Regions from separate parts of the Paraburkholderia sp. GAS82 genome, predicted to be linked through region 2. Evidence: riboswitches for the same ligand, from Rfam matches in the RefSeq annotation. Region 2 holds a riboswitch; the other holds the start of a gene.

What was found. A riboswitch is a leader RNA that binds a small molecule or an ion and turns the genes downstream of it on or off. The one in region 2 is predicted to bind glycine.
Positions count from the first base shown of each region.
Region 1: linked by a shared signal. The riboswitch ahead of gcvT (glycine cleavage system aminomethyltransferase GcvT) and the one ahead of P3T17_RS30620 (D-amino acid dehydrogenase) in region 2 are both predicted to bind glycine.

Region 1 is NZ_JBNDLX010000003.1:40,574-55,757, reverse strand. It holds gene P3T17_RS10620 (L-serine ammonia-lyase) at 1-1,079, opposite strand, end outside; gene P3T17_RS10615 (alginate lyase family protein) at 1,107-2,201, opposite strand; gene gcvP (aminomethyl-transferring glycine dehydrogenase) at 2,367-5,297, opposite strand; gene gcvH (glycine cleavage system protein GcvH) at 5,373-5,753, opposite strand; gene gcvT (glycine cleavage system aminomethyltransferase GcvT) at 5,818-6,936, opposite strand; glycine riboswitch at 7,021-7,182, opposite strand; glycine riboswitch at 7,229-7,332, opposite strand; gene P3T17_RS10595 (hypothetical protein) at 7,487-7,834, opposite strand; gene P3T17_RS10590 (oxidoreductase) at 8,064-9,116, opposite strand; gene P3T17_RS10585 (UvrD-helicase domain-containing protein) at 9,262-11,346, shown strand; gene P3T17_RS10580 (c-type cytochrome) at 11,495-12,406, opposite strand; tRNA gene P3T17_RS10575 (tRNA-Arg) at 12,693-12,768, shown strand; gene P3T17_RS10570 (BrnA antitoxin family protein) at 12,864-13,112, opposite strand; gene P3T17_RS10565 (RAD55 family ATPase) at 13,285-14,760, shown strand; gene P3T17_RS10560 (response regulator) at 14,767-15,117, shown strand.
Region 2 is NZ_JBNDLX010000011.1:264,436-279,619, forward strand. It holds gene P3T17_RS30575 (LysR family transcriptional regulator) at 1-637, opposite strand, end outside; partial or broken gene P3T17_RS30580 (alkene reductase) at 861-1,322, shown strand; gene P3T17_RS30585 (zinc-dependent alcohol dehydrogenase family protein) at 1,384-2,373, shown strand; gene P3T17_RS30590 (DUF3331 domain-containing protein) at 2,652-3,281, shown strand; gene P3T17_RS30595 (SDR family NAD(P)-dependent oxidoreductase) at 3,672-4,418, shown strand; gene P3T17_RS30600 (DUF427 domain-containing protein) at 4,669-5,064, shown strand; gene P3T17_RS30605 (SDR family oxidoreductase) at 5,170-5,925, opposite strand; gene P3T17_RS30610 (nuclear transport factor 2 family protein) at 5,991-6,392, opposite strand; gene P3T17_RS30615 (LysR substrate-binding domain-containing protein) at 6,532-7,449, opposite strand; glycine riboswitch at 7,737-7,850, shown strand; gene P3T17_RS30620 (D-amino acid dehydrogenase) at 7,892-9,124, shown strand; gene P3T17_RS30625 (MarR family winged helix-turn-helix transcriptional regulator) at 9,224-9,757, shown strand; gene P3T17_RS30630 (MFS transporter) at 9,754-11,046, shown strand; gene speB (agmatinase) at 11,072-12,037, opposite strand; gene P3T17_RS30640 (aldehyde dehydrogenase) at 12,171-13,658, opposite strand; gene P3T17_RS30645 (cupin domain-containing protein) at 13,750-14,301, opposite strand; gene P3T17_RS30650 (hypothetical protein) at 14,723-14,944, shown strand.

The DNA.
Region 1 (15,184 bases), on a different contig from region 2:
CCGGCGGCCATCGAGCAGGCTACGCCCACTTCACCCTGGCAACCCACTTCGGCACCGGAAATCGACGCATTCAGCTTGTACAGAATGCCGATCGCTGCTGCGGTCATCAGAAAGTCGATCACGCCTTGCTGGTTCGAGCCGGACATGAACCGCGTGTAGTAATGCAGCACGGCGGGGATGATGCCGGCGGCACCGTTCGTCGGCGCAGTCACGACACGACCGCCGGCGGCATTTTCTTCATTGACGGCAATTGCGTACAGATTGATCCAGTCCACCATCGACAGCGGATCACGCAACGCCAGTTCAGGATTTCCCGACAGGGAGCGATACAACTGCGGCGCACGCCGCTTCACCTGGAACGGACCTGGGAGATTGCCATCCGCATCCGGATTGCCGATGCCGCAACCGCGCGCCACGCACGACTGCATCACGTCCCAGATCTTCATCAAGCCGGCGCGCGTTTCCTCTTCGGTATGCCAAACGCGCTCGTTCTCCCACATCAGTTGCGCGATGCTTTTGCCGGTCGCCTTGCACAGCGCTAGTAGCTCATTGCCGCTGCGGAATGAATGCGGCAATTGATCGACCGCGCTCAGCACCTTGGTATTCGGCGCCCCCGCAGTGACCACAAAGCCACCGCCGACGGACAGGTAAGTCGCCTCACGCAGCGTCTGACCTTGAGCATCGAACGCGTGCAGCTTCAATCCGTTCGGATGCTCGGCGAGCGCCTGCCGGTAGAAAGAAATGTGATCCTTCTGCACGAACGGCACCGGGTGTGTGCCAAGCAGCGGCAAAGAGCGCGAAGTGCGCACGGCTTCGAGACGCTGCGCGATCGTATCGGGATTGACGGTATCCGGCGCGTCGCCCATCAAGCCGAGCATCACGCCGCGATCGGTGCCGTGGCCCTTGCCGGTCGCGCCGAGCGAGCCGTACAGATCCACCTTCACTGAAGCCGTACCCGCAAGCAGTGCGTCGCGTTCGAGCCCCTGGACGAACATCAGCGCCGCGCGCATCGGCCCGACCGTATGCGAACTGGACGGACCAATGCCGATTTTGAAAAGGTCGAACACACTGACTGCCATTACTGCTCCTGCATATAAAAAACGGGGTTAACGTGCCGGCAACGGCAGGCACACGGCCAGCCACGCGGGCGGGGTCGGCGCGAGCCGCAGCGCGATCGGCGCATAGCGGCCATCGAGACGCGCCGCCAGGTGAAACAGTTCAGCCGCGTTCTTCGGATCCCAGTCACCCGAATAGCCGGGCAAGCCGGCTTCGCGACGCTTCGCATCGAACGGGACGTCCGAATGCACAAATTCGTCATGCGTTTTGGTGCCCAACGCGTAGGGCGTCAACCAGTTCAGCGCGGTGCCCAGCGTCGCGTCGTTGGTGGCCTTCTCCGGCAACCAGTTGCGGTTGTGACGGCGCGCGGCCAGCGCGGCGGTCACGAGCGGCTGCAGATCGTAAGTCACGTAGTGCAGCGCGTCGCGTTCCTTAAAGTCGATCGTCGAACCGTCCGGCTCGATGTTGTCGCCAATATGTTCGACAAACAGACGCTGCGCCGCGTTGATCATCTTGCGGTTATCGAGCGTGAAGGCGGCCATCGCTATCAGTTTGACCCGGTGGCTCTGCCAGTTATTGCGAAACGAGCCGGTTAGCGGGCGCGGTTGCGCGTCGATCTGCGCGATGTAACCGTTTCCAAGCTTCGTCAGAAACGCCATCGCTGCGTTGCGCGTTTTCACCGGCAACGCGCTTGCGGTCATGTCGTAGGCGAGGATCAAGCCTTCGAAACGGGTTTCGTCGATCGGGTTGAAGCTCGGCTGATACGTCGTGACCCAGGCGTACAGCAGACGGTCGACCAGTTTCAGATAGCGGTCGTCACTGGTGGCGCGCCAGGCGAGCGCCGCGTCACGCAGGAGGTCCAGATCTTTCTCGGCTTCGACGCTCTGATCGTAGATCCCTTCGTGCGGTAAGGTGCCTTCGGTATGCAAGGTCGCCACCGCGTGCGCCTGATCGTTCAGATGCGCTTCCACGTTGGCGACCAGTGCCTTGACGCCCGGATCGGCATTTGTGCGTTCGCTGGTTTGCAGCGCTGGCGCTGCACAGAAATTCATCGCTGCGCGGGCGTGCCGCACCGGCAGCATGACGGCGCCGCACACCAGCAGCAGCGTCGCGAGCGGCGTGCCCGCGGCCTGCCAGGACGGCATGCGCCGTGAATAGCTCGGGCTTTCCATCATTAGCACCTTTCGCACCATGCGACACTCCTTCGTTGGGCTGATTGGTGTGTGATGTTAGCCGTTCCCGGGCACGAACGACAGGACCGCGCGTCACCGTCAGGTGGCGCGCGGTTCAAGCCAGCGGATGCGACGCGGTTACTCGTAATCCGCGATGGGTACGCAGGAGCAGAACAGGTTGCGGTCGCCATACACGTTGTCTGCACGGCCAACCGGCGGCCAGTACTTCCTCGCAATCAGCGACGGCAGCGGATACGCAGCGGTTTCACGCGCATACGCATGCTTCCAGTCGTCCGCAATCACCACGGCCGCTGTATGCGGTGCGTGCTTGAGCGGATTGTCTTCACGGTCCGAGCGGCCATCTTCGACGGCGCGGATTTCCTCGCGGATCGCAATCATCGCTTCGATGAAACGGTCGAGTTCTTCCTTCGATTCCGATTCGGTCGGTTCGACCATCAGCGTGCCCGGCACCGGGAAGCTCATGGTCGGCGCGTGGAAGCCGTAGTCGGCGAGGCGCTTGGCGACGTCGTCAACGGTGATGCCGCTGGTTTCCTTGATCGGGCGCAGGTCGAGAATGCATTCGTGCGCGACCAGTCCGCCGGGGCCCGAGTACAGCACCGGATAATGCGGCGCCAGCTTGTTGGCGACGTAGTTGGCGTTGAGGATCGCGGTTTCGGTCGCAGCCGTGAGGTTTTTCGCGCCCATCATCGCGATGTACATCCACGAGATCGGCAGGATCGAAGCAGAGCCATACGGCGCGCCCGACACGGCGCCGATGCCTTGCGGCGCACGCTCGTAACCCGATGACGTCTGGTTCGGCAGGAACTTCGCGAGATGCGCGCCGACTGCCACCGGACCGACGCCCGGGCCGCCACCGCCGTGCGGAATACAGAACGTCTTGTGCAGGTTCAGGTGCGAAACGTCGCCGCCGAACTGGCCCGGCGCCGTGAGGCCGACCATTGCGTTCATGTTGGCGCCGTCCACATACACCTGACCGCCGTGTGCGTGCACGATCTCGCAGATTTCGCGCACGTTGGCTTCGAACACGCCGTGCGTCGACGGGTACGTGATCATGATCGCAGCCAGCTTGTCCGCGTGTTGCGCGGCTTTCGCCTTCAGGTCTTCAATATCGACGTTGCCTTGCGCATCGCAGGCGACTACCACGACCTGCATGCCGGCCATCTGCGCCGACGCCGGGTTCGTGCCGTGCGCCGACGCGGGAATCAGGCAGACGTTGCGATGACCTTCGCCGCGCGATGCGTGATAAGCGTGGATGATCAACAGACCCGCGTACTCACCTTGCGAGCCGGCGTTCGGCTGCAGTGAAACTGCTGCGTAACCGGTCGCCGCCACGAGCATCTGCTCGAGCTGATCGATCATTTCGCGGTAGCCGACAGTTTGCTCAGCCGGCGCGAACGGGTGAATCTGACCGAACTCAGGCCACGTGACCGGCAGCATTTCCGAGGTCGCGTTCAGCTTCATCGTGCAGGAGCCGAGCGGGATCATCGAGCGGTCGAGCGCCAGGTCCTTGTCGGAGAGGCTGCGCAGGTAGCGCAGCATTTCCGTTTCCGAATGATGACGGTTGAACACATGGTGCGTGAGATACGCGCTGGTGCGTTCGAGCGCGGCCGGCACGGAGCTTTCCGCGGGCAGTTCGGCGTCGAGCGCGTCGATTTGTGGCACTTCGCTCACGAACGCCGCTTGCGCGAACACGGCCAGCAGATCGGCGAGGTCGCTGCGCTTGGTGGTTTCGTCGAGCGAGATGCCGACGCGCGTGTCGCTCACGCGGCGCAGGTTGATGCGTTTGGCGACCGCCGCGTCGTGCAGCGCCTGGGTGCGGGCGCCGGTTTCGAACGTGAGCGTGTCGAAGAATGCTTCGTTGACGAGCGTATAGCCGAGCTTTTTCGCACCGGCCGCCAGCAGCGCGGCGACGCGGTTCACACGCTGGGCAATCGTCTTCAGACCTTGCGGGCCGTGATACACCGCGTACATGCTGGCCATGATCGCGAGCAACGCCTGCGCGGTACACACGTTCGAAGTCGCCTTTTCGCGGCGGATGTGCTGTTCGCGCGTTTGCAGCGCGAGACGCAGCGCGGGCTTGCCCTGTGCGTCGACAGTGACGCCAACGAGACGGCCCGGCATTTGCCGCTTGAATTCGTCGCGCACGGCGAGATATGCCGCGTGCGGACCGCCGAAGCCGACCGGCACGCCGAAACGCTGCGTGTTGCCGACAGCCACGTCCGCGCCCCATTCGCCCGGCGGCGTGAGCAGCGTGAGCGCGAGCAGATCGGCGGCAACCACCACATAGCCGCCTGCAGCATGGACAGCTTCAGCCAGGGCACGGTAGTCGCGCACATCGCCGTTCACGCCCGGGTATTGCAGCAGCACGCCGAAGGCGTTGGCGCTCGCGGCATCCGCAGCCGGGCCAACCTTCACTTCGATGCCCACCGGCGTAGCGCGCGTCTTCACCACTTCGATGGTTTGCGGCAGCACGTCGTCGGCGACGTAGAACACGTTCGACTTCGGCTTGCCCACGCGTTGCAGCAGCGTCATCGCTTCGGCGGCGGCGGTGGCCTCGTCGAGCAGCGATGCGTTGGAGATGGCGAGGCCGGTCAGGTCGATGATCATCTGCTGGAAGTTCAGCAGCGCTTCGAGACGGCCTTGCGAGATTTCCGGCTGATACGGCGTGTAAGCCGTGTACCACGCCGGATTTTCGAGTACGTTGCGCAAGATCACCGTCGGGGTGTGCGCGTTGTAATAGCCCTGCCCGATATACGAGCGGAACACCTGGTTCTTGTCGGCCAGCTCACGCAGCGCGGCGAGCGCTTCGGCCTCGCTCTTCGGTTGCGCGAAGGGGCCGAGCGGCAGCGTTTCGGTGCGGCGGATCGTCTTCGGAATCACGGCGTCGATCAGCGCGGCGCGCGAGGCGAAGCCGAGGGCTTCGAGCATCGCCTGGCTGTCGGCCGAATCCGGGCCGATATGCCGTTCAGCGAAGGCGTCATGCACTTCGAGCGCGGCGAGCGAGAGAGGAGTGCGGTTCATCAGACGATCCGGGTGTTCGAGCTTCATGGGGTGTTCCTGGCGGTGCGGCCATCCGCGTTCGTCGGACGCCGCACCTGACGGTTAAAGCGGGTTTGAAATAACTTACTCGCCGATCGACTTGCTGTATGCGTCGGCGTCGATCAGGCGGTCATGCGTCGCATCGGCTGCCGGCTTGATCTTGAACAGCCAGCTGTCATACGGCGTGCTGTTGACGGAGTCAGGCGTATCGGCGACAGCCGTGTTGGCTTCGATGATTTCGCCCGAGACCGGCGCGTAGATATCGGAGGCGGCTTTCACGGATTCGATGACCGCGACGGTGTCGCCGGCGCTAACGGTCTTGCCCAGTTCCTGGACCTCGAAGAAGACGATGTCGCCGAGCGCTTCTTGCGCGTGGTCGGTAATGCCGACCGTCAGCGTGCCGTCTGCTTCGGTGCGGACCCATTCGTGCGATTCGGTGTATTTCAGATCGGCCGGGATGCTCATCGGATGCTCCTGTGCGGTGTGTACGGTAAAAACTTAAAAAGGAGGAAGCGCGCGCAACGAAAGCTTAAGCAGCAAGAACTTTGCCGTTGCGCACGAACGGCAGTTTTACCACGCTTGCGGGAAGGGCTTTGTCACGGATTTGCACGTGGACGACATCGCCGGGCTTCACGTCCTTCGGCACGCGTGCGAAGGCGATGGATTCCTGCATGGTGGGCGAGAATGTACCGCTGGTGATTTCACCTTCGCCGTGCGGCGTGACGACCTTCTGATGGGCGCGCAGCACGCCGGCAGCCTTGCCGTTTTCCTTTTGCAGGATCAGTCCGACGAAAGCGCACTGGCAACCGTCCGCTTCGAGCTTCGCCTTGCCGACGAAGTCGCGCGGCGAATTCAGATCTACGGTCCAGGCGAGACCGGCGTCAAGCGGCGAGACATTGTCGTCCATGTCCTGGCCGTACAGGTTCATGCCGGCCTCGAGGCGCAGCGTATCGCGTGCGCCGAGACCGGCCGGGCGCACGCCCTGGCGCACCAATGCGTCCCAGAACTCGCAGACGGACGTGGAAGGCAGCACGATTTCGAAACCGTCTTCGCCGGTGTAGCCGGTGCGGGCAACCATCAACTCGCCGAACGGCGTGTTCTCGACGATGGCGGCGTTAAACGGCTTGAGGAGTTCGGTGGAGGTGCGGGTGGACGGCGCGACTTGCCAGACCTTTTCGCGGGCGTTCGGACCTTGCACGGCGACGATCGACAGATCGCGGCGCGGCGTGATGGTCAGGCCATAGCCGCCTTCGGCGTTGAGCTTGCCGAACCAGGCGATGTCCTTTTCTGCGGTGGCAGCATTGACCACCAGGCGGAAGTGGGTTTCGGAGAAGAAATAGACGATCAGATCGTCGATCACGCCGCCGTTCGGGTTCAGCAGGCAGGTGTAGAGCGCCTTGCCCGGCGCTTGCAGCTTGCCCACGTTGTTAGCGATTGCGTGTTCGAAAAACGCGCGGACGCGCTCACCGGCGAAATCGACCACACACATGTGCGACACGTCGAACATGCCGGCGTCGGTGCGCACCGCGTGGTGTTCGTCGATTTGCGAGCCGTAGTTGACGGGCATGTCCCAGCCGCCGAAATCGACCATGCGGGCCTTCAGCGCGCGATGGGTGGCGTTAAGCGGGGTGTGTTTGAGTTCGGTCATCAGGGCCTCAGGCAATCTCGACGGATAACAAAAAGGCCATGCGGCTTCATTCCTCGCGGCCAAAAGCCTGCGAGCGATGCCATGCATGACCCCTCTGTCCTCGATACCTGAGAGATTGCGCTGCCGTGCGGGTTTGCAAGTGACTGCAAGCCATCACGGTGAAACGCGCGCCCCTTCGGTGGGCAGCCTGCCTGGCTCGATGATGTTCGATGCCGGTGGCTACTGCCGCTCTCCAGAGTGCGAAAAACCGGTGCCTGATGAAGCTCGGACGATGCCGGAATCAGACGGGTTCTTCGACGCAGCCGGTCCTTTTGCCTGAGAGTTTGTGGGTGTGCCCCTTCGGCGGCGCGGCCCGCAAAAAACATGGCGGCCAACGCTCTCTCCCGACGCGTGCGGCGAATGTACGCGAGGCCCCGAGGCTTGTCAAATGAAGGCTCTGGAGAGCTATGCGGCGGTGCAGCGGGCGGCGCGAGCGCCAAAAAAAGCGCGGGGGAATGACCCCCGCGCCTGTGCTTTCACGGCGAATTGCTGAACAGATTGACTGAGCGGCTTACTCGCCGATTGCGTGTGCTGCGCCGTCGAGTTCCTGGTTCAGCACGCGCTGCTCTTCACCCGACAGGCCACCACCATGCTGGGCAGACATGTCACGCGCTTCCTGACGGATCACGTCGAGGCGGTGATGCAGCGCGCCACCTTGCGGGGGCGGGTAATAGCCTTGATTGACGTGATTGTCGATGCGGCGGCTCAGGTTGTCAGCGCGGCCGTAAACCTGATTCAGGCGCTGAACTGCGATTTCGTGCGGGTTAGGTCCCGGGGGCGGTGCCTGTTGCGGGACCACACAGGCGGCCAGCGAAGAAACCAGTGCCAGACTTGCCAGCGCACGGGTGAAACGTTGCATGCGTACTCTCCTTTTGTTGGTCGGAGTTAACGCTTGAGCGCTTACTCCGGTCCCATGCAGTTGCCTGCGGTCGTCGTGGTCTTGATCGACGGTTAGATCGATATCGTGAAGCAACGGCTAGCCGCAGCCACACGATGACCTGAATTCAGAAACATATTGTAACGGAGCGTCCCTTTCGGAACTGTTAGCAGCGGTTGTCAGCATGTAAGCTGCGACTTGCGCGGCGATCTCAGCGGATTCGCTCGAAGGGCAGGCGCCGGCCTTCCTCTTCGCTGCGCGCGGCCAGTTCGATGATCGTCATGACGTCGACGGCGTCCTGAGGGCTAACCGGGAAACGCTCGCCATCGAGGATGGCTGCCGCCAGCGAGCGATAGAAGCCGATATAGTCGCCGTCGCGGGTCGGCACGGCGCGTTCGGTTTCCTGATTGTTCGCGTCCAGTACGCGCAGCAGACCCGCCGGGTTGCCGCCAGCAAAACCGGCGTCGCCCGGGCGCAAACCTGCTCGCAACTGATCTTCCTGGGTGTCGAGTTCACGCTTGACATAGCTGCCGCGCGTGCCGTCGATTGCAAAGCGCGGCGGCGCGAGCGCGGTGAGGGTGGTTGCGTGCAGCACGACTTCGAGATCCGCGTAGCCCAGCTGCAGATGAACGTAGTCGGTGGCGCCCCCGCCATCGCGATGCGTTTTGACGGTGGCCGACACCGTGGCGGGCGTGCCGAAGAGCGCCAGCGCCTGGTCGATCAGATGCGGCCCGAGATCGAACAGCAGGCCGCCGCCGCGCGACGCTTCCTCGCGCCAGCGCGGCCGCACATCCGGACGGAAGCGGTCGAAATGCGACTCGTAGTGGGTGATACGGCCCAGCTCACCGCTGGCGAGCAGATCGCGAACGGTGAGGAAATCGCCGTCCCAGCGACGGTTGTGGAACGGCGCGAAGGTGAGGCCTCGCGCCAGCGCCAGGTTGGCGAGCGTGAGCGCCTCCGTGGCCGTCAGCGTGACCGGTTTGTCGACCACCACGTGCTTGCCGGCTTCGAGCGTGCGTTTGGCGAAGTCGAAGTGGGTGTCATTTGGCGTGGCAATCACCACGCATTGGATGTCGTCGAGCGCGAGCAGCGCATCGAGATCGGGCACGACTTTGGCGTGCGGATAGTCAGCCCGAGCGGGCTCGGGCTTGCTTGTCGCGATCGCAGCGACCGTGGCCCGGCCGCAGTGCTCGATCACCGGCGCGTGGAAGGTGGCGCCAGCAAAACCGTAACCCATCAATCCTGTTTTCAGCGGTGCAGACATGTGAGTTTCCTGCAAGAATGCGCGCCGCTTTGCCACCGCGGCGACGACGCGCGGCCTGTAATTGTGGCATGTCCGAGCCGTCACCGGCTTCGTGTTAGCATCCCTGCCCGCACCCTCAACCCGCAACGCCCCCCGCCCAAACACGATGTCCGCTGGCCTGAATCCCGCTCAAAACGAAGCGGTGCGCTACCTCGATGGTCCCTGTCTTGTGCTTGCCGGCGCAGGCAGTGGCAAGACGCGCGTGATTACGCAGAAAATTGCGCACCTGATCGAAGTCAAAGGCTTCGAGCCGCGCCATATCGCGGCCGTTACCTTCACGAACAAGGCGGCGGCGGAAATGCGCGAACGCGTCGGCAAGCTGCTCGAAGGCAAGACGCTGACCACGCCCGGTAAGGAAGGCCGCAAGGTGCCCGTCAATCAGTTGACGGTGTGTACCTTCCACTCGCTCGGCGTGCAGATTCTGCGCCAGGAGGCCGAACACGTGGGCCTGAAGCCGCAGTTCTCGATCATGGATTCGGACGACTGCTTCGGCATGATCCAGGAACAGGTCGGCTCGACGGATAAGGGTTTCATCCGCAAGATCCAGTCGATCATCTCGCTGTGGAAAAACGGCCTGATCATGCCGGAAGAGGCGGTGGCGATTGCTGCGAACGAGGACGAGCACCAGGCGGCGATTGTCTACCGCAACTACGTCGCCACGCTGCACGCTTACCAGGCGGTGGATTTCGACGATCTGATCCGCCTGCCCGCCGAGCTCTTCGCGAAGAACGAAGCGGTGCGCGACCGCTGGCAGAACAAGCTGCGCTATCTGCTGATCGACGAGTACCAGGACACCAATGCTTGCCAGTACGAGCTGCTGAAGCAGCTGGCCGGCCCGCGTGCTGCATTCACGGCGGTGGGCGACGACGATCAGGCCATCTACGGCTGGCGCGGTGCGACCCTGGAGAATCTGGCGCAGCTCGGCAAGGATTTTCCGAAACTGCATCTGGTGAAGCTGGAGCAGAACTACCGGTCGACAGTGCGGATTCTGACGGCCGCCAACAACGTGATCGCGAACAACCCGAAGCTGTTCGAGAAGAAGCTGTGGTCCGAACACGGCATGGGCGACACGATCACCGTGACGGGCTGCAATGACGAGGAACACGAAGCCGAGTCCGTGGTCTTCCGCCTGTCGGCGCACAAGTTCGAGCGGCGCGCGCAGTTCCGCGACTACGCGATCCTGTATCGCGGCAATTTCCAGGCGCGGATCTTCGAGCAGGTGCTGCGGCGCGAGCGGATTCCGTATGTACTGTCGGGCGGCCAGTCGTTCTTCGACAAGGCCGAGATCAAGGATATCTGCGCGTATCTGCGCCTGATCGCCAACGCGGACGACGATCCTGCTTTCATCCGCGCCATCACTACGCCGCGGCGCGGCGTGGGCAACACGACGCTCGAGGCGCTCGGGTCGTTCGCGGGTCAGGCGAAGGTGTCGCTGTTCGAGGCGGTGTATATGGGCGGGATCGAGGCGCGGCTGTCGGTGCGCCAGGTCGAGCCGCTGCGCACCTTCTGCGATTTCATGCAGCGCCTCACCGACCGCGCGGAAAAAGATCCGGCCACCGAGGTGCTCAACGACCTGATGGACGCGATCCACTACGAGGCCTACCTTTACGACGCGTTCGACGAGCGCCAGGCTCAGTCGAAATGGCAGAACGTGCTGGAGTTCGTGGAGTGGTTGAAGCGCAAGGGCACCAAGCCTGAGCCGGAAGCGGGCTCCGAGGCGACCGGCTACGACAACGCAGACGGTCTCGCAGATACCGGCAAGAACCTGCTGGGCCTGATCCAGACGGTGGCGCTGATGTCGATGCTCGAAGGTAAAGAGGAAGATCCGGACGCGGTGCGGCTTTCGACGGTGCATGCGTCGAAGGGGCTCGAGTATCCGCACGTGTTTCTGGTGGGCGTCGAGGAAGGCATCATGCCGCACCGCGGCGGCTCGGACGACGCGCCGATCGACGATGCGCGTATCGAGGAAGAGCGCCGGCTGATGTACGTGGCGATTACGCGGGCGCAGCGCAGTTTGCATCTGAACTGGTGCAAGAAGAGAAAGCGCGCGCGGGAGACGGTGGTGTGCGAGCCGTCGCGGTTTATTCCTGAGATGGGACTGGACGAGGCACCGCCGCCGACGGCGGAGGAAGCGCCGATGACGCCGAAGGACAGGTTGGCGAGTTTGAAGGCGTTGTTGCAGAAGCCTTGAGGGCGGTTTTGGCCTTTGTGACGTCCGGTGCTGTAGCGCTAGTCAGCGCCTGAACGTAAAAAATCCCTGCTCGTGTTGCCACGGTGCAGGGATTTTTCTTTTGGTTTTGCTTGTTTAACCGATGCCCAGGTTGCGCACCGGTTACCGCTTACTTCGCTGCACTGACCATGTAGTCGACGGCTGCCTTCACGTCGGCATCGGACGCGTTCGATCCACCTTTAGGCGGCATCGCACCCTTGCCGTGCAGGGCGTAGTTGTAAATCGTGTCCATCGGATCCTTGAGACGCGGTGCCCATGCCGCTTTGTCGCCGAACTTCGGGGCATTCAGCACGCCAGCGGCGTGACACGCCTGGCAAACCTGCGTGTAGAGCGCCTTGCCGGCCTGCGAGGCGTCCGCGCTTTGCGCTGCGTCTCCGCCAGGCGCGGCTGCCGGTGCGCTGGCGATCGAGGCAAGCGCGGCCGCTGCCTGGGACGCCGCTGCCGCGCCAGCGTCAGCCGGGGCGCCGGAAGCGGGTGCAGCCGCCGCGGCAGCGCCTGAGGCCGCTTGCGCTGCTGTCGGGGTCGCCGGTTGGGCAAAATTGCCGCCGGAATTGTTCGCCATATAGACGACGGCGCGGGCAATCTCGAAGTCGCTAAAGTCGTCCGGGCTGGTGCCGCCGCGCGGGGGCATGGCGCCCGTGCCGGTCAAGGCCGTGTGGACGAGCGTGTCGTAGCCTTGCGCGATGCGCGGCGCCCAGTCCGTGGTGTTGGTGAACTTCGGTGCGCCTGCCGCTCCGGTGGCGTGACAGGCCGAGCAGACCGCCTTGTAGACTTCCTCGCCGGTCTTGTAGACGCGCGGCGCGTTGGCGTCGCGAATGTCGACCTGGGCTAGCGGCGCGATGCGGGCGCTGACCTCGGCGTCGGAGAGACTGTCGGTACCGGCGCCGGTGCGCGTCCAGTTGTCCGCGTAGATCGCGAGCAGGACGATGATGACAACTGGAATAGCAAAACCGGCAATGATGGCGGCAATGAGCTGCCCGGGTGTCTTGATCGGGGCTTCGTGATTTGGTGCTTCGCTCATGCTTGTCTCGTCTCCCGTGGGTATTGTGAGCGGTACAGCGTGACGCCAACGACCTTATTCTTTATAGCCACTGGCGATTATAGACGGAAGGTTTCAGCGGCGGCGAGGGCTGGCGGGGGGTATTCAGCGGGCGTTTACCCCTATCGGCGGTTTGGGCTGGGGGATATGGGCTGGATCGCCCGTGGCGTGTGCCGGGCGGTCGGTGGACGGGTCGGCTGAAACCGGGTATCCTCTCGGTCTCGATTTGGTGCCGGTTTCACGGTTTTACGGCGCTTTTCGTGTCAATGCGCCCGTAGCTCAATGGATAGAGTACTGCCCTCCGAAGGCAGGGGTTGCTGGTTCGATCCCAGCCGGGCGCACCAATTTTGACAGGGGTTCTCGCGAATCTGCCTGTTTCTGCTTTCCTGAACTACACCTAAATTACACCCACTCGCCCGCGTATGGCGTGGAGTGTGCGTCATACGCGGTGCGTCTTTAGCCAGTCGCGCAGCGCGTCATTCATCCGCGTTTGCCAGCCGTCCCCGCTTGCTCGGAAGCGATCGATAATCCCAGCGTCGTACCGAACCGTTACCGCGACCTTGAAGCTGATCGACCTCTTCCCATCCCTGAGTCGGTCTAGGCAACCGTCACGCTGTGATGTAAAGCGGTCGTGATGCTCGACTTGCGCGCGCAAAACGCACCAGTGGGCCAACGACTCGGGCTCCATCTCTCCATGCTTCGACCATCACAAACGATACCGAGAAGGTAAAATTTCGTTGCACCTTGTCGGGTGCGCTTTCCTGTCGGCGCGGCGAGTCAGGTACACGGTTTGCTTTCTATCGGGGGATTTGCTGATTCCGCGGCGGCCCCTTGTTTGAACCTTCGCAGACGATTCAAAAATGACAACTCACACATCTCCAGCGTCGCGCCATTCGAACGTCGAAACGGGTGTACCGGGCCTCGATACCATTCTCGGCGGAGGTCTGGTCGGCGGCGCTTTGTACCTGATAGAAGGCATGGCTGGCGCGGGCAAGACGATTCTGTCGAGCCAGATCGGCTTCCATCGTGTCCTCCAGGGCGAGAAGGTGCTGTATATGACCTTGATCGCTGAATCGCACGACAAACTCCTCGGGCATTTGAGCGCACTCAGCTTCTTTGACGAGAAAGCGGTCGCGGAGAAAATGTTTTTCGTCTCGGGCTATCACGCGCTTATGCAGGGCGGACTTGATGGCTTCCTCAAGCAGGTTGCCTTGAGCCTCCACCAGTACCGCCCGGGTCTGCTCATCGTCGATGGCTTTCGCAGCGCACGCGAGTTCAGTGAAACGGACCTCTCGCTGTCCAAATTCATCCATGAGTTGAACGCGCTGGTTGCTGCCATGAACTGTACAACGTTGCTGCTGGCTCCTTTGTCGGGTAACGAGCCGCATCCCGAACATACGCTCGTCGACGGCCTGATTGAGCTCAACCGTTACAGCGATGGCATGCGTCGCACGCGCGAAATTGAAGTCCACAAGATGCGTGCTCGCGATCACATGCTGGGCAAGCATTTCTTTCGTATAACGGACAGCGGCCATGTCATGTTTCCACGGCTGGAAGCACGATGTGCGGAGCAGCCTGGACCGGCCGACCTCAAGGCGCGCCTCGGATCGGGTATTCCACGTCTTGATGAGTTGCTCGGCGGAGGGTTTATAAAGGGCTCCACGACCACCCTGATGGGCGCATCGGGAATCGGCAAGACGCTGCTTGGGCTGCAGTTTCTATCGGCCGGTGCGCAACGCGGCGAAAAGTCCGTCTATCTTGGCTTTTACGAGTCGCCGCAACGGCTCATCGGCAAGGCTGAATCCGTTTCAATTCCGTTGCAGGCGGCGTGCGACGACGGGCGGCTGACCGTCCAGTGGCAACCGGCTATTGAACTGGCAATAGACGAACTGGCAGCCACCGCTCTCGCTACGGTGAAGCAGACCGGCGCGACGCGACTTGTGCTTGACGGTATCGACGGGTTTCGTGATTCAGCAATGCGCACTGGCCGGTTTGGTCTGTTCCTCAACGCATTGACTCATCAGTTACGCGCCGCAGGGGTGACAACGCTTCTCACAGAAGAAGTGCCGTTCAATTCCGATCCCTCCGTTATGCGCGGAATGCGTCTCTCGGCCATGACTGAAAATCTCATTTTGCTGCGCTATGCGGAAACCGACACGGGTCTGCATCGAATGATCTCCGTGGTCAAACAGCGCGAAAGCGCGCACGATTCTTCGCTTCGGGAGCTCGTCATTACCGAGAAGGGACTCGATGTTGTCGACGCTTTTCCGGGTGCGGCGGGTTTGCTCGGTGGCCGCGGGGCCGCCGCAGGGGTTGTTGGCCGGCTCGACAGTTGACGCGCCATGAAAACGATCATGGTCGTGGATGATGAGTTCGATCTTCTGACTATCTGGAGCCTGCTGCTCGAACAGGTCGGCTATGCCGTCATGACAGCGCCCGACGGTGCGGTCGCGCTTGAGCTGATCCGCAAGGCTAGGCCGGACCTCATCCTCAGTGACTGCATGATGCCAGTCATGTCCGGCCCAGAGCTATGCGCTGCCCTCTTCGCAGATCCGGACCTGCGGTCAATCCCGATAATCCTTTGCAGCGCAGCCGTTGACATACCGCGACAGCCCAATCCCGTGATCGCCTATTGCCGCAAGCCTCTCTCACTCGACATGCTGCTTCCGATCATCGAGAAAATGCTGCCTTGAGCCTGGGCCCCTGGCGAGGGCATGAATTGGTCGATTGATCGCTCGCGCCCCACCGCGTGCAGAGCGT
Region 2 (15,184 bases):
CCTTGTCCTTCAGATACTTCAAGATCACCTGATGCAGCACCTTGGCCTTGTTGGTCGCCATGATGAAAGGCTCACCCGCGAAATCCCCGGGGCGGATGGTGGCCCGCTCAGTGAGGCGGTGATCGCTCGGCATCAGCACGACCAGTTTCTCCTGGCTCACGACGCGATAGTCGAGATCGAAGCCCGGTTCCGCGCGTAGAAACGCGAGGTCGAGCTTGCCGCGCGCGAGGGCGTCCGCCAGATCCGGCGAGTAGTGGCTCGACACCGTCACGTCGACCTTCGGCAATTCCTCGCGCAGCACCTGCATCGCGCGCGGCAACCACGTCATTTCCTGCCCAGTCAGAAAGCCGAGCGCAAAGACCGGCTTGCTCGGCTGCGCCGCGCGCCGCGCCGCTTCGCCCGCTGCATCCACCTGCGAGAGCGCGAGCCGCGCGTGATCGAGAAACGCCTTGCCTGCGGCCGTCAGTTCGACCCCGCGCGCGCTGCGGCTAAACAGGTCGGCACCGACCTCCTCCTCCAGATCGCGGATCTGCCGGCTCAACGACGGCTGCGAAGTGAACAGCCGACGCTCGGCCGCGACCGTCAGGCTGCCAGTCTCGGCAACCGCAATGAAATACCGCAAATGGCGTAGTTCCATAGACCCTCAAATTCGATCCATGCCTGATAGGCATGCCTGCCAGCTTACAAAGTCTTTTAGCTTTCGACAAGACCTCACTACATTACCGATCAGGCGGCGACGGGACGGCGGTCCACTCAGGATGGCGACCCGGAGCCGATTTCAATCCATGCTTGCAATATATATCTACCCAGCAAAGGAAAGATCATGGCTCACCTGTTCACTCCCGGGAAAGTCGGCGCTTTCGGTGTTCGGCTCCGGGCGCTCAGGTGTACGGATCTCGCCGTCCGGCGAATGGGGCGGTATCTCCGATAGCAACCCGGAAGCCACCTTTAGCTACGTGGCTAAAGTACTCGACGGTTACGGTTTGGCCTATCTTCACGTGATCGAACCGCGCATCAAAGGAGACGACACGTTGCATGAAGGTCACGCACCGGTGGCGGTGAAGTATCTGCGCGCGCACTTCTCAGGTCCGATCATCGCCGCAGGCGGCTTCGATGGCGCCAGCGCCGAAGCGATCGTCGCATCCGGCGATGCCGACCTGGTGGCTTTCAGTCGTCACTTCTCGTCGAACCCGGATCTGCCCTATCGCCTGCAGCACAACCTGCCGCTCACGCCATACGTGCGCTCCGCGTTCTGGGGCGGCGACGAAAAGCACTACTCGGACTTCCCGGCTTACGAAGAAGCCGAGACGGTGTGCTCCTGAGCACTCGCCGTAACGCTCAACGCACGACACCACCAGCATCCACTCACATCACGAGGTTTCTATGTCACGCATAGTTCAGTTTGCCAAAGCCGGCGCTCCCGAAGTGCTCGAATTCGTCGAGCATCAGGTGCGCGCCCCCGGCCCGCATGAAGTTCGCATTAAAGTGAAGGCAATCGGCATCAACCGCGCCGAATCGATGTGGCGTCTCGATGACTATATCGAGCCCGTCAAGTTTCCGGCCGTTCTGGGGTACGAGGCCGCCGGCGTCGTCGATGCGGTGGGACCGGAGGTGAACGGCATCGCGGCCGGCGACGAAGTCAATGTCATGCCGTCGTTTTCGATGAACAGCTACGGCACGTACGGCGAAATCGTCATCGTGCCGGAACATGCGGTCGTGAAGCATCCCAAGTCGCTGTCCTACGCTGAGGGCGCCTCGGTGTGGATGATGTTCGTCACCGCGTACGGCGCGCTGATCGAAGACGCCAAGGTCACGAAGGGCGACTTCGTCATCATTCCGGCGGCCTCGAGCAGCGTGGGCCTTGCGGCGATCCAGATCGCCAATTACGCGGGCGCAACCTCGATCGCGCTCACACGCACCTCGGAAAAGCGTCAGCAGTTGCTCGACGCCGGCGCAGCACACGTGATTGCCACGGAAGAAGCCGACCTGGTGCAAGAGGTCAAGCGCATCACGGGCGGCAATGGCGCACGTGTCGCCTTCGACCCGGTCGGCGGCCCGACCTTGACCAAACTGGTCGAGGCGTTGTCCTTCAACGGCATCCTGTACATCTATGGCGCGCTCAGCACCGATGTCACGCCGCTGCCGATCCTCGACATGATCGCCAGGGTCATCACCGTCAAAGCTCACAACATCTGGCTGACGAGCGGTGATGAGGCGCGGCGCAAGGCCGCGGTCGAATATGTCCTGAAGGGGCTGGAAAGCGGCGCGCTCAAGCCGGTGATCGACCGCACCTTCAAGTTCGACGAAATGGTTGAGGTGCACCGCTATCTGGAGAAAAACGGCCAGTTCGGCAAGATCGTCGTCACTGTCTGAGCACAAGGGGCGCCTCGCAGCGCCCCTTCATTGTTGGCCGAACCCAAACATTGTTTTCAGCGAACGCGCATTTATCTCGCGTGAGCCGGCCGATAAGATGCGTTCGAGGGTGTCGCCAATGACACCAGCTTTCCGCCTTCAGCCCCGTTGTGCCGCATGCCGTCACGACGGGCGTTCGCGTCTTTGCGACGCGTCGCGGGTTGCCGCGCTCAGCCGTCCCGACCCGTCGTGGCGGGCAGAAGCGGTCCCGGGGAGCGGAATCAGATAAAGGATTCGACGTGAACGTTACAGGACCCGAGCCAGACCTGGCAGCCACGATGAACGCACCCACGGGGCGCAGTCGGCACCTGAAGGCAGATGCAGCGCAGCGTAACAGTGTGGTTGAGCGTGCCTTTTCGACCGCTGGCGAGGCGCTTGCGCGTCCCCGCCTCGCAGATCCATGGGCAGTGGTGATTGCCGGATTGAAAGAAAGCGCCTTGTCCACGCAGGACGAGATGCCTGATAGCGATGTGGAAGAAGCGGCGGGTACGGGCCGCATGCAAGGTACGCCTCGCCTCTCCGCGACGCGCTCGGGTCGCGATTGCGCCAACCCGGCGCGCCGGGGTGCAGCGGCGGATCGTTCGCGCGGAAGGGCCGCCGACAACAAAAGCGCCGTGGTGACGTTTGTCGAGCGTTTCACCGCTAAATCGGTTTCGATTACGTGGCGCGACTCCACCGCCGCTAACTACTGCGAACAGTTGTGGATTCGCAGGATCGCGCGCTCGCAGGGCATTTGCGCCATCACGGGATCCAGCATCGTACGCGGCGACGCGGTTTATGGGCCTGCAGGCCGCACTGCGGCACGGCCGGCCAATGCCGCGCAAATGGTGCTCGCCGAAGCGATCGAGGAACTCGAAGCGTCGCTGTAACGCGCATCGAATCTGCAGGGTGGTTTTCCGGCCGCGCGCCGGTACAACAGCGCGGCCAGATCACCAGGCTGTGGCTGCCCGGGAGGTTTTTTTTGATCTTCCGGTCATGCACGCCCCAACATACTTTCATTTCCCCGACACCCTCCTATAGCAAGCCTCAATGGGCCACTCAACGCCCATCATGCGGCATTGCGTTTGCAGCACATGCCCACGAGGCATGGCCACCAGCCCACAAAGTCTTTTTCCTTTGTGCTGTGCACCCCTAAATTAGCTCTCATGGCAGCGACGCGAACGTCCACCCCTTCGCGTCACAGCTCTGAACTACCGGATGACGAACACGCATCCGAACTTCACAGGCACAGCAGCTTTTAACCTCACTGGAGATTGACCATGACTAGCCTGACTGGAAAAACCGCCCTCGTCACCGGCGCTTCGCGTGGCATCGGCCGCGCCAGCGCCCTCGCACTCGCCAGACAGGGCGCAGAGGTCCTGATTCACTACAGCAGTGGCGAGAAGGAAGCCGACGCTGTCGTTGCCGAGATCCGCGCAGCGGGCGGCAAGGCACAGAAGATCGGCGCCAATCTGCGCGCGGCAGACGGTCCGCACAAGCTGGCAGCAGCGGTGCGTGAAATGGTCGGCGAACGGCTGGACGTTCTGGTGGCCAATGCCGGCATCTCCAAGGCCGCGAGCATCGAGGACACCACCATTGAAGATTTCGACGATCTGTTCGCGGTGAATGTGCGGGCGCCCTACTTCCTCGTGCAACAGTTGCTGCCGGTGCTTGGCCAGGGCAGTAGCGTCGTGCTGCTGTCGTCGCTAGCCGCCCATTCCGCGGTGGGCGTGCTGTCGGCCTATGCCTCGACCAAAGGCGCGGTCGATACGCTCGTCAAGCATTTCGCCTCCGCACTCGGCGAACGTGGCATTCGCGTGAATGCGGTTGCGCCTGGCGTAGTCGCCACCGACATGTCGAACTTCACGAAGACGGATGCCGGTCGCGACATCACGCTAGGCATGCAGGCATTGAAGCGCATCGCGCAGCCCGACGACATTGCCGGTGCGGTCGCGTTCCTCGCTTCCGATGCAGCCCGCTGGGTCACTGGCGACACGCTGCACGTGGATGGCGGCTCGAAGCTCTGATTGAACAGTAATCCGGCGGCCGCCTGTGCTATTTCGCCGAACGTCCGAACGCGTATGGTCTAGCCTGTCTTCATGTGATCGAACCGCGTGTGACAGGCATCGAGACACTCGTGGAAGACCTGGCCACCGGTCGTGTCATCGTTCCTGCGCAAAATCGTCAAAGGGCCGATCATAGGGGCAGTGGCCCGCAACACCCGTCTCGCCGAGCGCGGCCCACGCTGCGCGGCGAATCAACCCAAGGAGTGTTTCAATGTCAAGCAACCCGAACCAGACAGGCAAGACCGTCAAGATTCCAGGCGCCGATCATCCGATCACCGTCGAGCCGAATCCGGCGCGCATCGTCGTCAAGCTCGGCGGCAAGGTGATCGCCGACACCCGCGAAGCATTGACGTTGCGCGAAGCGGCCTACCCTGCTGTCCTGTACATCCCCAGAAAGGACACGGACATGACGCTGCTGGAGCGCACCGAACATACGACCTATTGTCCGTACAAGGGCGATTGCTCGTATTTCTCGATCCCGTCCGGCGGAGAGCGTTCGGTCAATTCGGTCTGGACCTATGAACATCCGTACACGGCAGTCGCGGCAATCAAGGATCACCTCGCCTTCTATCCGGACCGTGTAGATTCGATCGAAGTGCACGCCTGAGCCGGCGAACTTCGCGACTTCATGACGGTTATGACTTACCGCGTGCGCAGCCTCCCGGCTTGCTCACGCGGTCCCTCTCTTCAACGATCTTCCACAGACGACCGCTCACCCGCCAAACACCTCGACCATCTGGGCATTGAACCCGTTCACGAGTTCATGTTCACCCGGCCCGGGATTGCCGCGGAACAGCACGGCCGCATCCACCAGCACCTCATCGGTGTCCGTACCGAGCACTGCGATAGTCTCGTTGATAAACGCATCCAGCGGCATCGCCTGTTCAGCTTCGCGGCTGTTCATCAGATCGGTGCGCACCCACGGCGGCGCGATTTCGAGGACTCGCACCGTGGTATCGCGCAACATGAAGCGCTGCGACATGATGTATGAATGCAACGCGGCCTTGGTCGACGAATACACTGCGCTCACGGCCAGCGGCACGAACGCCAGCACTGAGGTCGTATAAGCGACCACCGCATTGTTCTTCGTCTTGAGATGCCCGAGCAGCGCCGAGGTCATGCGGATCGGCCCGATCAGATTGGTCTCGACGGTAGAAACCAGCAGCACATCGTCGATCCGGCCCGCAGCGCTATCCGGTTGCATGATGCCGGCGTTATTGATCAGCACATTGAAGTCGGGATAGTCGCGGATCAGTTGCGCCGCGGCCCGCTCGATGCTTGCCGCGTCAGTCATGTCCAGCTCGATGGCGGCCATGCCGGGGTTGGCTGCGACCACCTCGTCGAGAAGGCCGCGACGGCGTCCGCTAATGATCACCTTGTTGCCGCGCTGATGCAGCGCCTCGGCCAATGCGCGCCCGATACCCGAGGTGCCGCCTGTGATAAAAATCGTGTTTCCTGTCAGTTTCATGATGGTGTCCTAAATAATGTTCAAGGTATCGTGGTTTCGAAGTCCAATGTTTCTGGACTAGGACTTCACTCCGGGAAACGGTCGCCGAACATCGGCAGACCGCTCGCGGATTGCTCCCTGGTTGCCTCGTCCTGCAATACGTCCCAGTGCTCGGCGAGCTTGCCGTCTTCGAAGCGGACCACGTCCGCTGCAATCCACGCGGCTGGCCTGCCGCTGCCGGAGAAACGGCCATGCGCGATCACGTAGTCGCCTTCGGCCACGATCAGCTGGTTCTCGTAACGTAGTGTGTCAGGCAGCGTGCGGATCAGACCGAACAGCCCGTCGCGCCCCGGTGCAATGTGTGCGCTGTGCTGGATATAGCGGTCCGACCAGAAGCGTTCGGCGGCCGCGTAGTCGCGCTTGTTGAAAAGCGTATCGAAAGCCTCGAGGACGAGGGCCTTGTTCTGCTCAGGCGTGGTTGTGCTCATGTCAGTCTCGATAGATGAAGGTAGATGAGTCGAAGCGCCGCCAGACGTCCCGGACGTCGACGGAACGCAGAGCCGGAACGGTTGCGTGGTGAAGTAAAGATAACGGCGGCTGAGCGGCAGCGGTAGCCGCTCTTTTTCGCTATCTCTTATGTATGCGGCGCATAGATGGCCGCGCTTCACGGCGCAGATCGGCCATGAGGTGTTCGACGACTGCGCGCCCTGCCGCGCGGGTCGCCCGGCCCATTGGAAAGTACGCATGCACTGGGACGTCGTCGGTCGTCCAGTCAGCGAGCAGCCTGACGAGCGAACCGTCGGCCAGCTCGCGCCGGCACGCCCATTCGGTCGTGGAGGTAATGCCGATGCCCCCTACCGCGGCAGCGACGGCGCCCTCGTTTTCGTTGGTCGAAAAATGCGCTTCGAGATCGACCACCACCTCTTCGCCCGCACGCTCGAATTTCCAGCCCGACGGGACCACCGACGCCGGCCCGCCGACGATGCGATGCCGCGTGAGATCCTCCGGCCTCTCCGGCGTGCCATAACGGTCCACATAGTCGCGCGAGGCGATGATCACGCGCTGGATCTGCGTAATCAGCGTGGCGGTTGCGCTCGAATCGACCAGCCGCCCGAGCCGGATAGCGACATCCACCGCATCCTTGACGAGATCCTGCGGACGGTCGCCCAGCAAAACCTGCAGACGTAGCTCCGGATGAAGTTCGAGAAACGGTGTTAGACGCGGGATGACCTCGCGAATCGCCACACTGGCCGGCATGCTCATGCGCAGCATGCCGCGCAGTTCGCCGCCATCGCGCACGCTGTGTTCGGCGTCTTCGAGCGCGATCAGGATTGAATCGAGGCGCGCGAGGAATTCGGCGCCGGCCTCGGTCAGCACGACGGCACGCGTGGTCCGCGTGAGCAGCCGCGCGCCGAGGTCGGTTTCCAGATCGGCGATGATGCGCGATACCTGCGATTGCGACAGCCCGCATTCGCGCGCCGCAGCGGAGAAGCTGCCAAGACGTGCGACACGGGTGTAAAGCTTGAGGGAGAGGATGTCCTTCACGGTGGCGGCTGTAGGTGGTTGCTGGAGGCGGGTGAGCCTGGGCAAAGGCTATACGATTGATGCATATTTCGCAAATGTCAGGCGAATCCAGTGCATGGTTGCCGGGTCGCGTGTCATCCTGATGTTCGAACCAGGTCGCATTACAAAAATCGCTTGCCCTATTTTTTGGGAAAGGCTACCTTTACGCCGTTCTACACGCTGTCGCGGGAGAGACTGTCACGCCGAAAGGCGGTGGCGGCGCCGACGGAGCAACCGCCCCGGAAACTCTCAGGCACAAGGACCGCCCAGCGGGAACATCTGGAGAGCGGCGCTTTCAGCGCCCACCGAAGGGGATTTCCGTCCGCCCGGCAACGGGGTGCGCACGGAAAGAAACTCTCAGGTACATGGACAGATGGGGCATGGAAGCCGGAAACGGCCGTGCTCACTCACTCTGGACCATGACATGTCACGTATCGCCATCATCGGCGCCGGCATTACCGGCGTCACGACCGCTTACGCCCTTTCGCAACGCGGCTTCAACGTCACCGTGTTCGAACGCCATCGCTATGCTGCGATGGAAACCTCTTTCGCCAACGGCGGCCAGCTCTCGGCCAGCAACGCGGAAGTGTGGAACAGCACCGCTACCGTCCTCAAGGGCCTGCGCTGGATGCTGACCCGCGACGCACCGCTCCTGCTCAATCCCCTGCCGAACTGGCACAAGTACTCGTGGATGGGTGAATTTCTGCGGCAGATTCCGCACTACCGCGCGAACACGATTGAAACCGTGCGGCTCGCGATTGCCGCGCGGCAGTATCTGTTTTCGATGGCGGAACGCGAGGGGATCGATTTCGACCTCGAACGGCGCGGCATCCTGCATGTGTACAAAACCCGCAAGGAGTTCGATGCAGCCGCGAAGGTGAATGCATTGCTCAAGGAAGGCGGTCTCGAGCGCGAGCCCGTAAGCGCTGACGAAATCCACCGGATCGAGCCCGCGCTCGACGGCACCTTCCACGGCGGTTTCTTTACACCGTCCGATTCGACCGGCGATATTCACAAGTTCACGCGCGGTCTCGCTCAGGCATGCGAACGCCAAGGTGTCGAATTCCATTACGACACGGAGATTGCTTCGATCACGCGTGATCAGACGGGCGCGTTCAGCATTGCGGCCACGAAAACGGGGCAGCCGTTTCAGCAGTCGTTTGCGCGGGTCGTGGTGTGCGCCGGTGTCAGGAGCCGCGAATTCGCCTCGATGCTGGGCGACCACGTCAACGTCTACCCCGTCAAAGGCTATTCGATCACCGTCTGTCTCGACGATGAAGCGAGCCAGCAAGGCGCTCCGTGGGTCAGCCTGCTCGACGACAGCGCGAAGATCGTCACCAGCCGCCTCGGCGCCGATCGCTTCCGCGTGGCGGGGACCGCTGAAATCAACGGCTTCAATCGCGATATCCGGGCCGAACGGATTGCGCCGCTGGTCGACTGGACGCGCCGTTATTTTCCGCAGGTGAATACGTCGCGCGTCATACCGTGGGCCGGTTTGCGCCCCATGCTGCCGAGCATGTTGCCGAAGGTGCGTAAAGGCCGTTTGCCGGGCGTGTTCTATAACACCGGCCACGGACATCTCGGCTGGACGCTTTCGGCGGCCACGGCTGCAGGTGTAGCGGACGTGATCGAGCAGACCAGCCGGCGCGCGGCCTAGCCCTCTCCGGCTGCTCGCGGGCGTTCAGAAGCAGCTTGCGCTCTCGCCTCAACGTGTGCATCATGCATATATGCACACTGCACACGTTGAGGCATCGCCATGACGCAGCGCACCGAAAACCTCCTCGGCGTACTCGCCCTGCTGGTGACAGACGAGATGAACGCGCAAAACACCGTGGCCGCCCTCGCCGGCCCCACGGCGCGCGCCATGCTCAATGCCGTTGGCCAGTACCCCGATTCGTCCATCGAAGTACTGCGCGATGCGGTGGACCTTTCGCATCCGGCGGCAGTCCGTGCGGTGGCGGGGCTCGTCGAAGCGGGCCTGATCGAGAAAAAGCCCGGCCCCGACAAGCGCGCTGTAGCGCTCGCCCTCACCGCCGCCGGCAAGCGTGAAGCAAAGCGCATGCAGGCCGCGCGCGAACGGATGTTGCAGCGCGTGGTCAGCCGTCTCGACGCGGACGAACGCATCGTGTTCGAAGACCTGCTGATCAAGATTCTCTGGCATGAAACGCGTGATCCAGCGCATGCCATGCAGCTGTGTCGTCTATGCGACGAGGGCCCTTGCCTGAAGGCAGGCTGCCCGGTCGAATGCCGTGACCAGGGCTTGCCCATGCCACAGCGGAGCGGCGCATGAATTCCGCGGTCTCTGCACGCTGGCGTGCGATTGGAGCGCTGACCGCCGTGTCGGCGTTCACGCAGATCGGCCAGTTCGGCATCGGCTTCATGGTCTTGCCTGTCTGGCTGGCTCATCAAGGGCTCGACGCACCGCGAGCCGGGCTCTTTTCCGCAGTTCAGTGGGCGGGCATGTTTACCGGGTTGCTTTCGGCGCCACGGCTGGTGGAGCGGCTCGGCGCCAGGCGCACCGTGTTGCTCGCGCTGGCGGCAACGGTCATCGCCTTCGCGAGCATCCGCGCACTAACCTGGCCTCTATGGATCGTCCCCGGATTTCTGATCGGGCTCGGCATGGGGCTGCGCTGGATCGCGAACGAGACCTGGCTTTACCGGCTGGTCCCTGCGGATGCCAGCGGGCGCGTGGTCGGCATGCACGAAGCGTTGATCGCCGTCGCGGGGGTGATTGGTCCAGCGCTTGCTGCGTGGTGCGGGGTCGACGGGCCGATCATTTTTATAGCCGGCGCGGCATGTACGTTCGCCGCGGCCGTCCCGCTCTGGCTGGCAGGTTCCGATGCCGCCGATGACGCAAACACACAAAGCAGCCAACTCGCTCGTGCGTCCGGGGTTCAGGAAGTTCCTGATGAAGTTCCTGAGGATACCGAATCTGACGAAGCCGCTGATACCCTCCAGGCCGCCCGGTCGGCTCAGTACGCCGCCAGCAGACAGGCAAACGGTATCGACTCGCTGATCGCCCTGGGCATGGTAGTCGTGGTGGTAGGCGGCCTGGGCGATGGCGCGCTATTCGGCCTCTTTCCCCTCTTCGCCAATGGCCGCGGCCTAAGCGTCACACAGACCGCCACACTGCTGACCTGTTTCGGCGTTGGCGGCATGGTCCTGCAGTTTCCAGTCGGCTGGCTAGCGGATCGCACTGGCCTGCCGACAGCGGTCATGTTTTGCGCCGCAATCAGTGCGCTATCGATTGTCTCGTTCGGACTCGCAGTGCCCGCTTCATGGCTGCTCAGCGCGAGCGCGCTGCTGCTAGGCGGTCTGAATAGCGCATTCCTCACGCTCGGCGTCTACGCCGCGGCCTCCAGCGCGAAAGCCGCACTCATCCGCAATATGCGGCTGATTTCGCTGACTTTCTGCGCCAGTTCGATTGTCGGCCCTTTGCTCGCCGGTTTTGCAATGAAAGCGCTCGGCAACGACATGCTGATATGGCAGTTGGCGCTGGCAAGCGGCGCACTCGCCGTCTACACGCTGGGTCTGCTCGAGGGCCGGCGTCAGCCGCGCGGAGCGTCCTCCACGAGCTAACGCCAACGTCAGTGCCGCTGAAGCATCAACGTGTACCGGCTACCTTGCGCTGCCGCCACAGGCACAACACATCGCACGCAATATGCGCCGCGGCAATCGCGGTGATCTCGCTCTGATCGTAGGCCGGCGCCACTTCCACGACATCGGCGCCAATCAGATTCACACCGGTCAGGCCGCGCACGATCGCCAGCCCTTGCGCCGACGACAGGCCGCCTGCGACCGGCGTGCCCGTACCCGGTGCAAAGGCCGGGTCGAGGCAGTCGATATCGAAGGTCAGATAAGCGGGACGCTCGCCGACAATCGACATGATCCGCTCCACCGCGGCTCGCGTACCGTGCTCGTGCACCCACGCGGCATCGAGGATATTGATGCCCATGAAGTCGTCGTTCCACGTGCGGATGCCGACCTGCACCGAGGTCTGCGGGTCGATCAGGCCGTCCTTGACCGCCTTGTAGAACATTGAGCCGTGATTCAGGCTGTCTGGGCTATCGTCGGCCCAGGTATCGCAGTGTGCGTCGAAGTGGATCAGCGACAGCGGCTTGCCATACTTCTCGGCATGCGCGATCAGCAGCGGATAGGTGATGTAGTGATCGCCACCCAGCGTCAGCATCTTCGCATCCGAGCGCAGGATCGTGCGCGCATGCTCGACGATTGCCGGCTTGATAGTCAGCGGATTGTGCGCGTCGAACCAGCAGTCGCCGTAGTCGGTCACGGCGAGATCGTCGAACGGATTGAAGCCCCACGGGTAAGGGTACAACTCGGACAACTGCACGCTTGCCGCACGCACCGCAGCGGGACCGAGGCGCGCACCGGAGCGAAAGGTGGTCGCCAGATCGAGTGGAACACCCGAAATAGCCACGTCGACACCGTCGAGCTCGCGCGTGTACTTGCGTCGCATGAACGACAGCACGCCCGCATAGGTGTTTTCGATCGAGGAACCGTACAGGGACGGACGGCGGATTGCACCGTCGCCATAGAGAAGTTCAGTCATGGGATGACCTGATAAAACATGCCGGCAACACGCGCGAGGTTTCCCGAGGTTGTACGCGTATCGCCCGGCTTCGGATTCATTGGGAACGCGACGGTGCCGTAATCGCGCACCGCCGCGCTGGCTTGCGAATCCTTTAGCGCAGCCGCACCAGCGTAGACTTCAGCTCGGTGTACTTCTCCAGTGCGTGCAACGACTTGTCGCGGCCGTTGCCCGATTGCTTGTAGCCGCCGAACGGGAAATTCATGTCTCCCCCTTCGTCGTAGCAGTTGACCCATACAGTGCCGGCCCGCAGGCTACGCGCCATTTCGTGAGCGGTGGTCAGATTCGAAGTCCAGACTGCGGCAGCCAGGCCGTATTCACTATTGTTCGCAATCCTGATGGCCTCTTCCGCCGTATCGAACGTGATGACCGACAGCACCGGTCCAAAGATTTCTTCACGTGCAATTTTAGCATCGGCCTGGGTGTCGAAAATGGTCGGCTCGATATAGTAGCCACCGCTCTCCTGCTTCACGCGGCCGCCCCCGAGCAGCAGCTTCGATTCCGCGCGGCCCGCCTCGATATAGCCCAGCACGCGGTCCAGTTGCACCTGGTCGACAATTGCGCCCATCGAGGTCTTCGGGTCCAGCGGATTGCCCGGTGTATAACCGCGTGCAGCGGCGATCAGCTTGTCGAGGAACACGTCCTTGATGTCGCGATGCACGAGCAGGCGCGAACCAGCCGTGCACATCTCGCCCATGTTGTAAAAGATCGCGCCCGCGGCGGCGTTGGCGGCGCGGTCGAGGTCCGCACAGTCCGGCATCACGATGTTGGGCGACTTGCCGCCGAGTTCGAGCCATACGCGCTTCAGATTCGACTGCCCGGCGTACTGCGCGATGAGTTTGCCCACGTTGGTCGAGCCGGTGAAGGCGAGACAATCTACGTCTGGATGCAGCGCGAGCAGCTTGCCCGGTTCACCGGCGCCCGGCACGACATTGAACACGCCCGCCGGAATACCCGCTTCGTGGGCAAGTTGCGCGATACGGATGGCCGTCAGCGGCGACTTCTCGGAGGGCTTCAGCACCACGCTATTGCCGGCCGCCAGCGCCGGGCCGAACTTCCACGACGCCATCAGGATCGGGAAATTCCACGGCACTACCGCTGCCACGACGCCGATCGGCTCACGCGTGACCAGCCCCACCAGATGATGATCGGCCGGGGCCACTTCGCCACCGATCTTGTCGATCGCCTCGGCAAACCATTCGACGCAGTACGCGGCGCCCGGCACGTCCACCGAAGTCGTATCGCCGATCGGCTTGCCGGCGTCGAGCGTTTCGAGCAGCGACAGCTCGTCGAGGTGCTCGCGCATCAAGCCGGCCCAACGCAGCAGGACAGCTTTGCGCTGGCGCGGATTCAGCCCGGACCATACATGCGAATCGAAGGCGCGGCGCGCCGCCGCAACCGCCGCGTCGACATCGTCCGCCGCGCTATCGGCCACCTTGACGAGCAGCTTGCCGTCGATCGGGCTCAGGCAATCGAAGGTGCGCCCGTTCGCGGCATGGCGATATTCGCCGTCGATAAACGCGCGGCCTTCGATCGAAAGCGTTGCGGCCTTGTCCTGCCAGTAAGCCAGAGTCTTTTCCATCAGGATGCCTCAATGTTATGCGTTCGACGTCCAGCGTGAGAGCCGCCCTCGCAGCCATCACGAGCGTCGCAACGACGTTGACGCGGAAAGTCTAGAAGCTCGGTGGCGAATTCGCCGAGACGATTTCGCAGACGTGTTCCGCGCTGGGATTGCGAAAACGGTGCGGCAAGCGGCTTTCGAAGTAGTAGCTGTCACCGGGGTCGAGCAGCCACGTAGCGCCGTCCACGGTCAACTCGATCTGACCGCTGACGATCACCCCGCCCTCGTGTCCGGTGTGCACGAGCATCTCCGGTCCGGTGTCCGAAAGCGGTTGATAGACTTCGCGCAAGATGCCCATGTTGCGGTCTTTCACACCCGCACCGGCGAGATAGAACTCGATCGACTCGTTGCCGAGATTCGGCATGTCGGCGCGGCGCGACACCACGGAGCGGTCAGCTTCCACTTCGAACGTGAAGAATTCGGCGAGGCTCATCGGTATGCACTCGAGCAGCTTCTTGAGCGACCCGACTGAGGGACTCACGCGATTTTGTTCGATCAACGAAATAGTTCCGTTAGTGACGCCCGCCCGTTTGGCCAGCTCGCGCTGAGACAGGCCATTCTTCTTACGGATGTACTGCAGGCGGGACGCAACTTCGATGGACATCGCTGCACTCTCAGAGTGGATGAACCCGTGTAAGGAATCAGCAGGATCGCGTCGGGTCTGCGCGAGTGTTGAATATTCTAATCACTTTAAGGCTGCCGCTGCTGGGGAAAACCCTTTGATGCATTCGAAATACCGGCTATTGCAATACGCATACCCAACCCGCGGGTTTTGGCCTATTGCCTCGGGTAAGCCCTGATAAATCTTTTATAAAAATGATTTGACGGCAATATTGGCTCGTATATGCTGGTTCACAGGCGGTCGTCATGCCAACGTCACAGATCCTCCAGCGAGTGTTTTGCGACGAAGCGAAGCAGTTTCGCTGCGGCACCAGGCGATCAACCCGCGTCACGTTTCTTTAAACGCCCTGTGCGTTTCTGAACGAGGCGTTCAATACTTTCAACGTCGCTAGTCGAGTGTAATCGTGAGAGTCCGAGGCCCTTTGGTTAGGTGGGAACGCAGTCAGGCGAGATGTCTTCGTCCTGAAGGCACCATCGCCGACGGCAGCAACGGCAGCCTTGCGTTTCGCCGCTTTCTGTCCGTCTTCACGATCCTGTCCCGCCGTTCTGTCCGACGCCACAATTCCGTCTCTGCGCGCGCTTTCATCGCCGTACGCACCGACGAAGTCGCTTCCCTGCTGCCCTAGCGCCTCTCTATTTACCGTTCGGTTCACCTGTTTGCCTGAGCGTATGCGTGTGCCTTTACCGGCGCCAGCGCTTGTGCGTGCATCGTTTCGTCTGTTGTCTGCGCATTCGTATCCGTTGCGCCAGGTAATGGGCTGAACCGAACGGCTTTCCTGATAGCAATGCGCGGCATGGTCCGCTAACGACCTCCGCCTGCACTTCCGGTGGCTTTGCGCCCTGCGCACGGCTGCGGAATCGTGCCG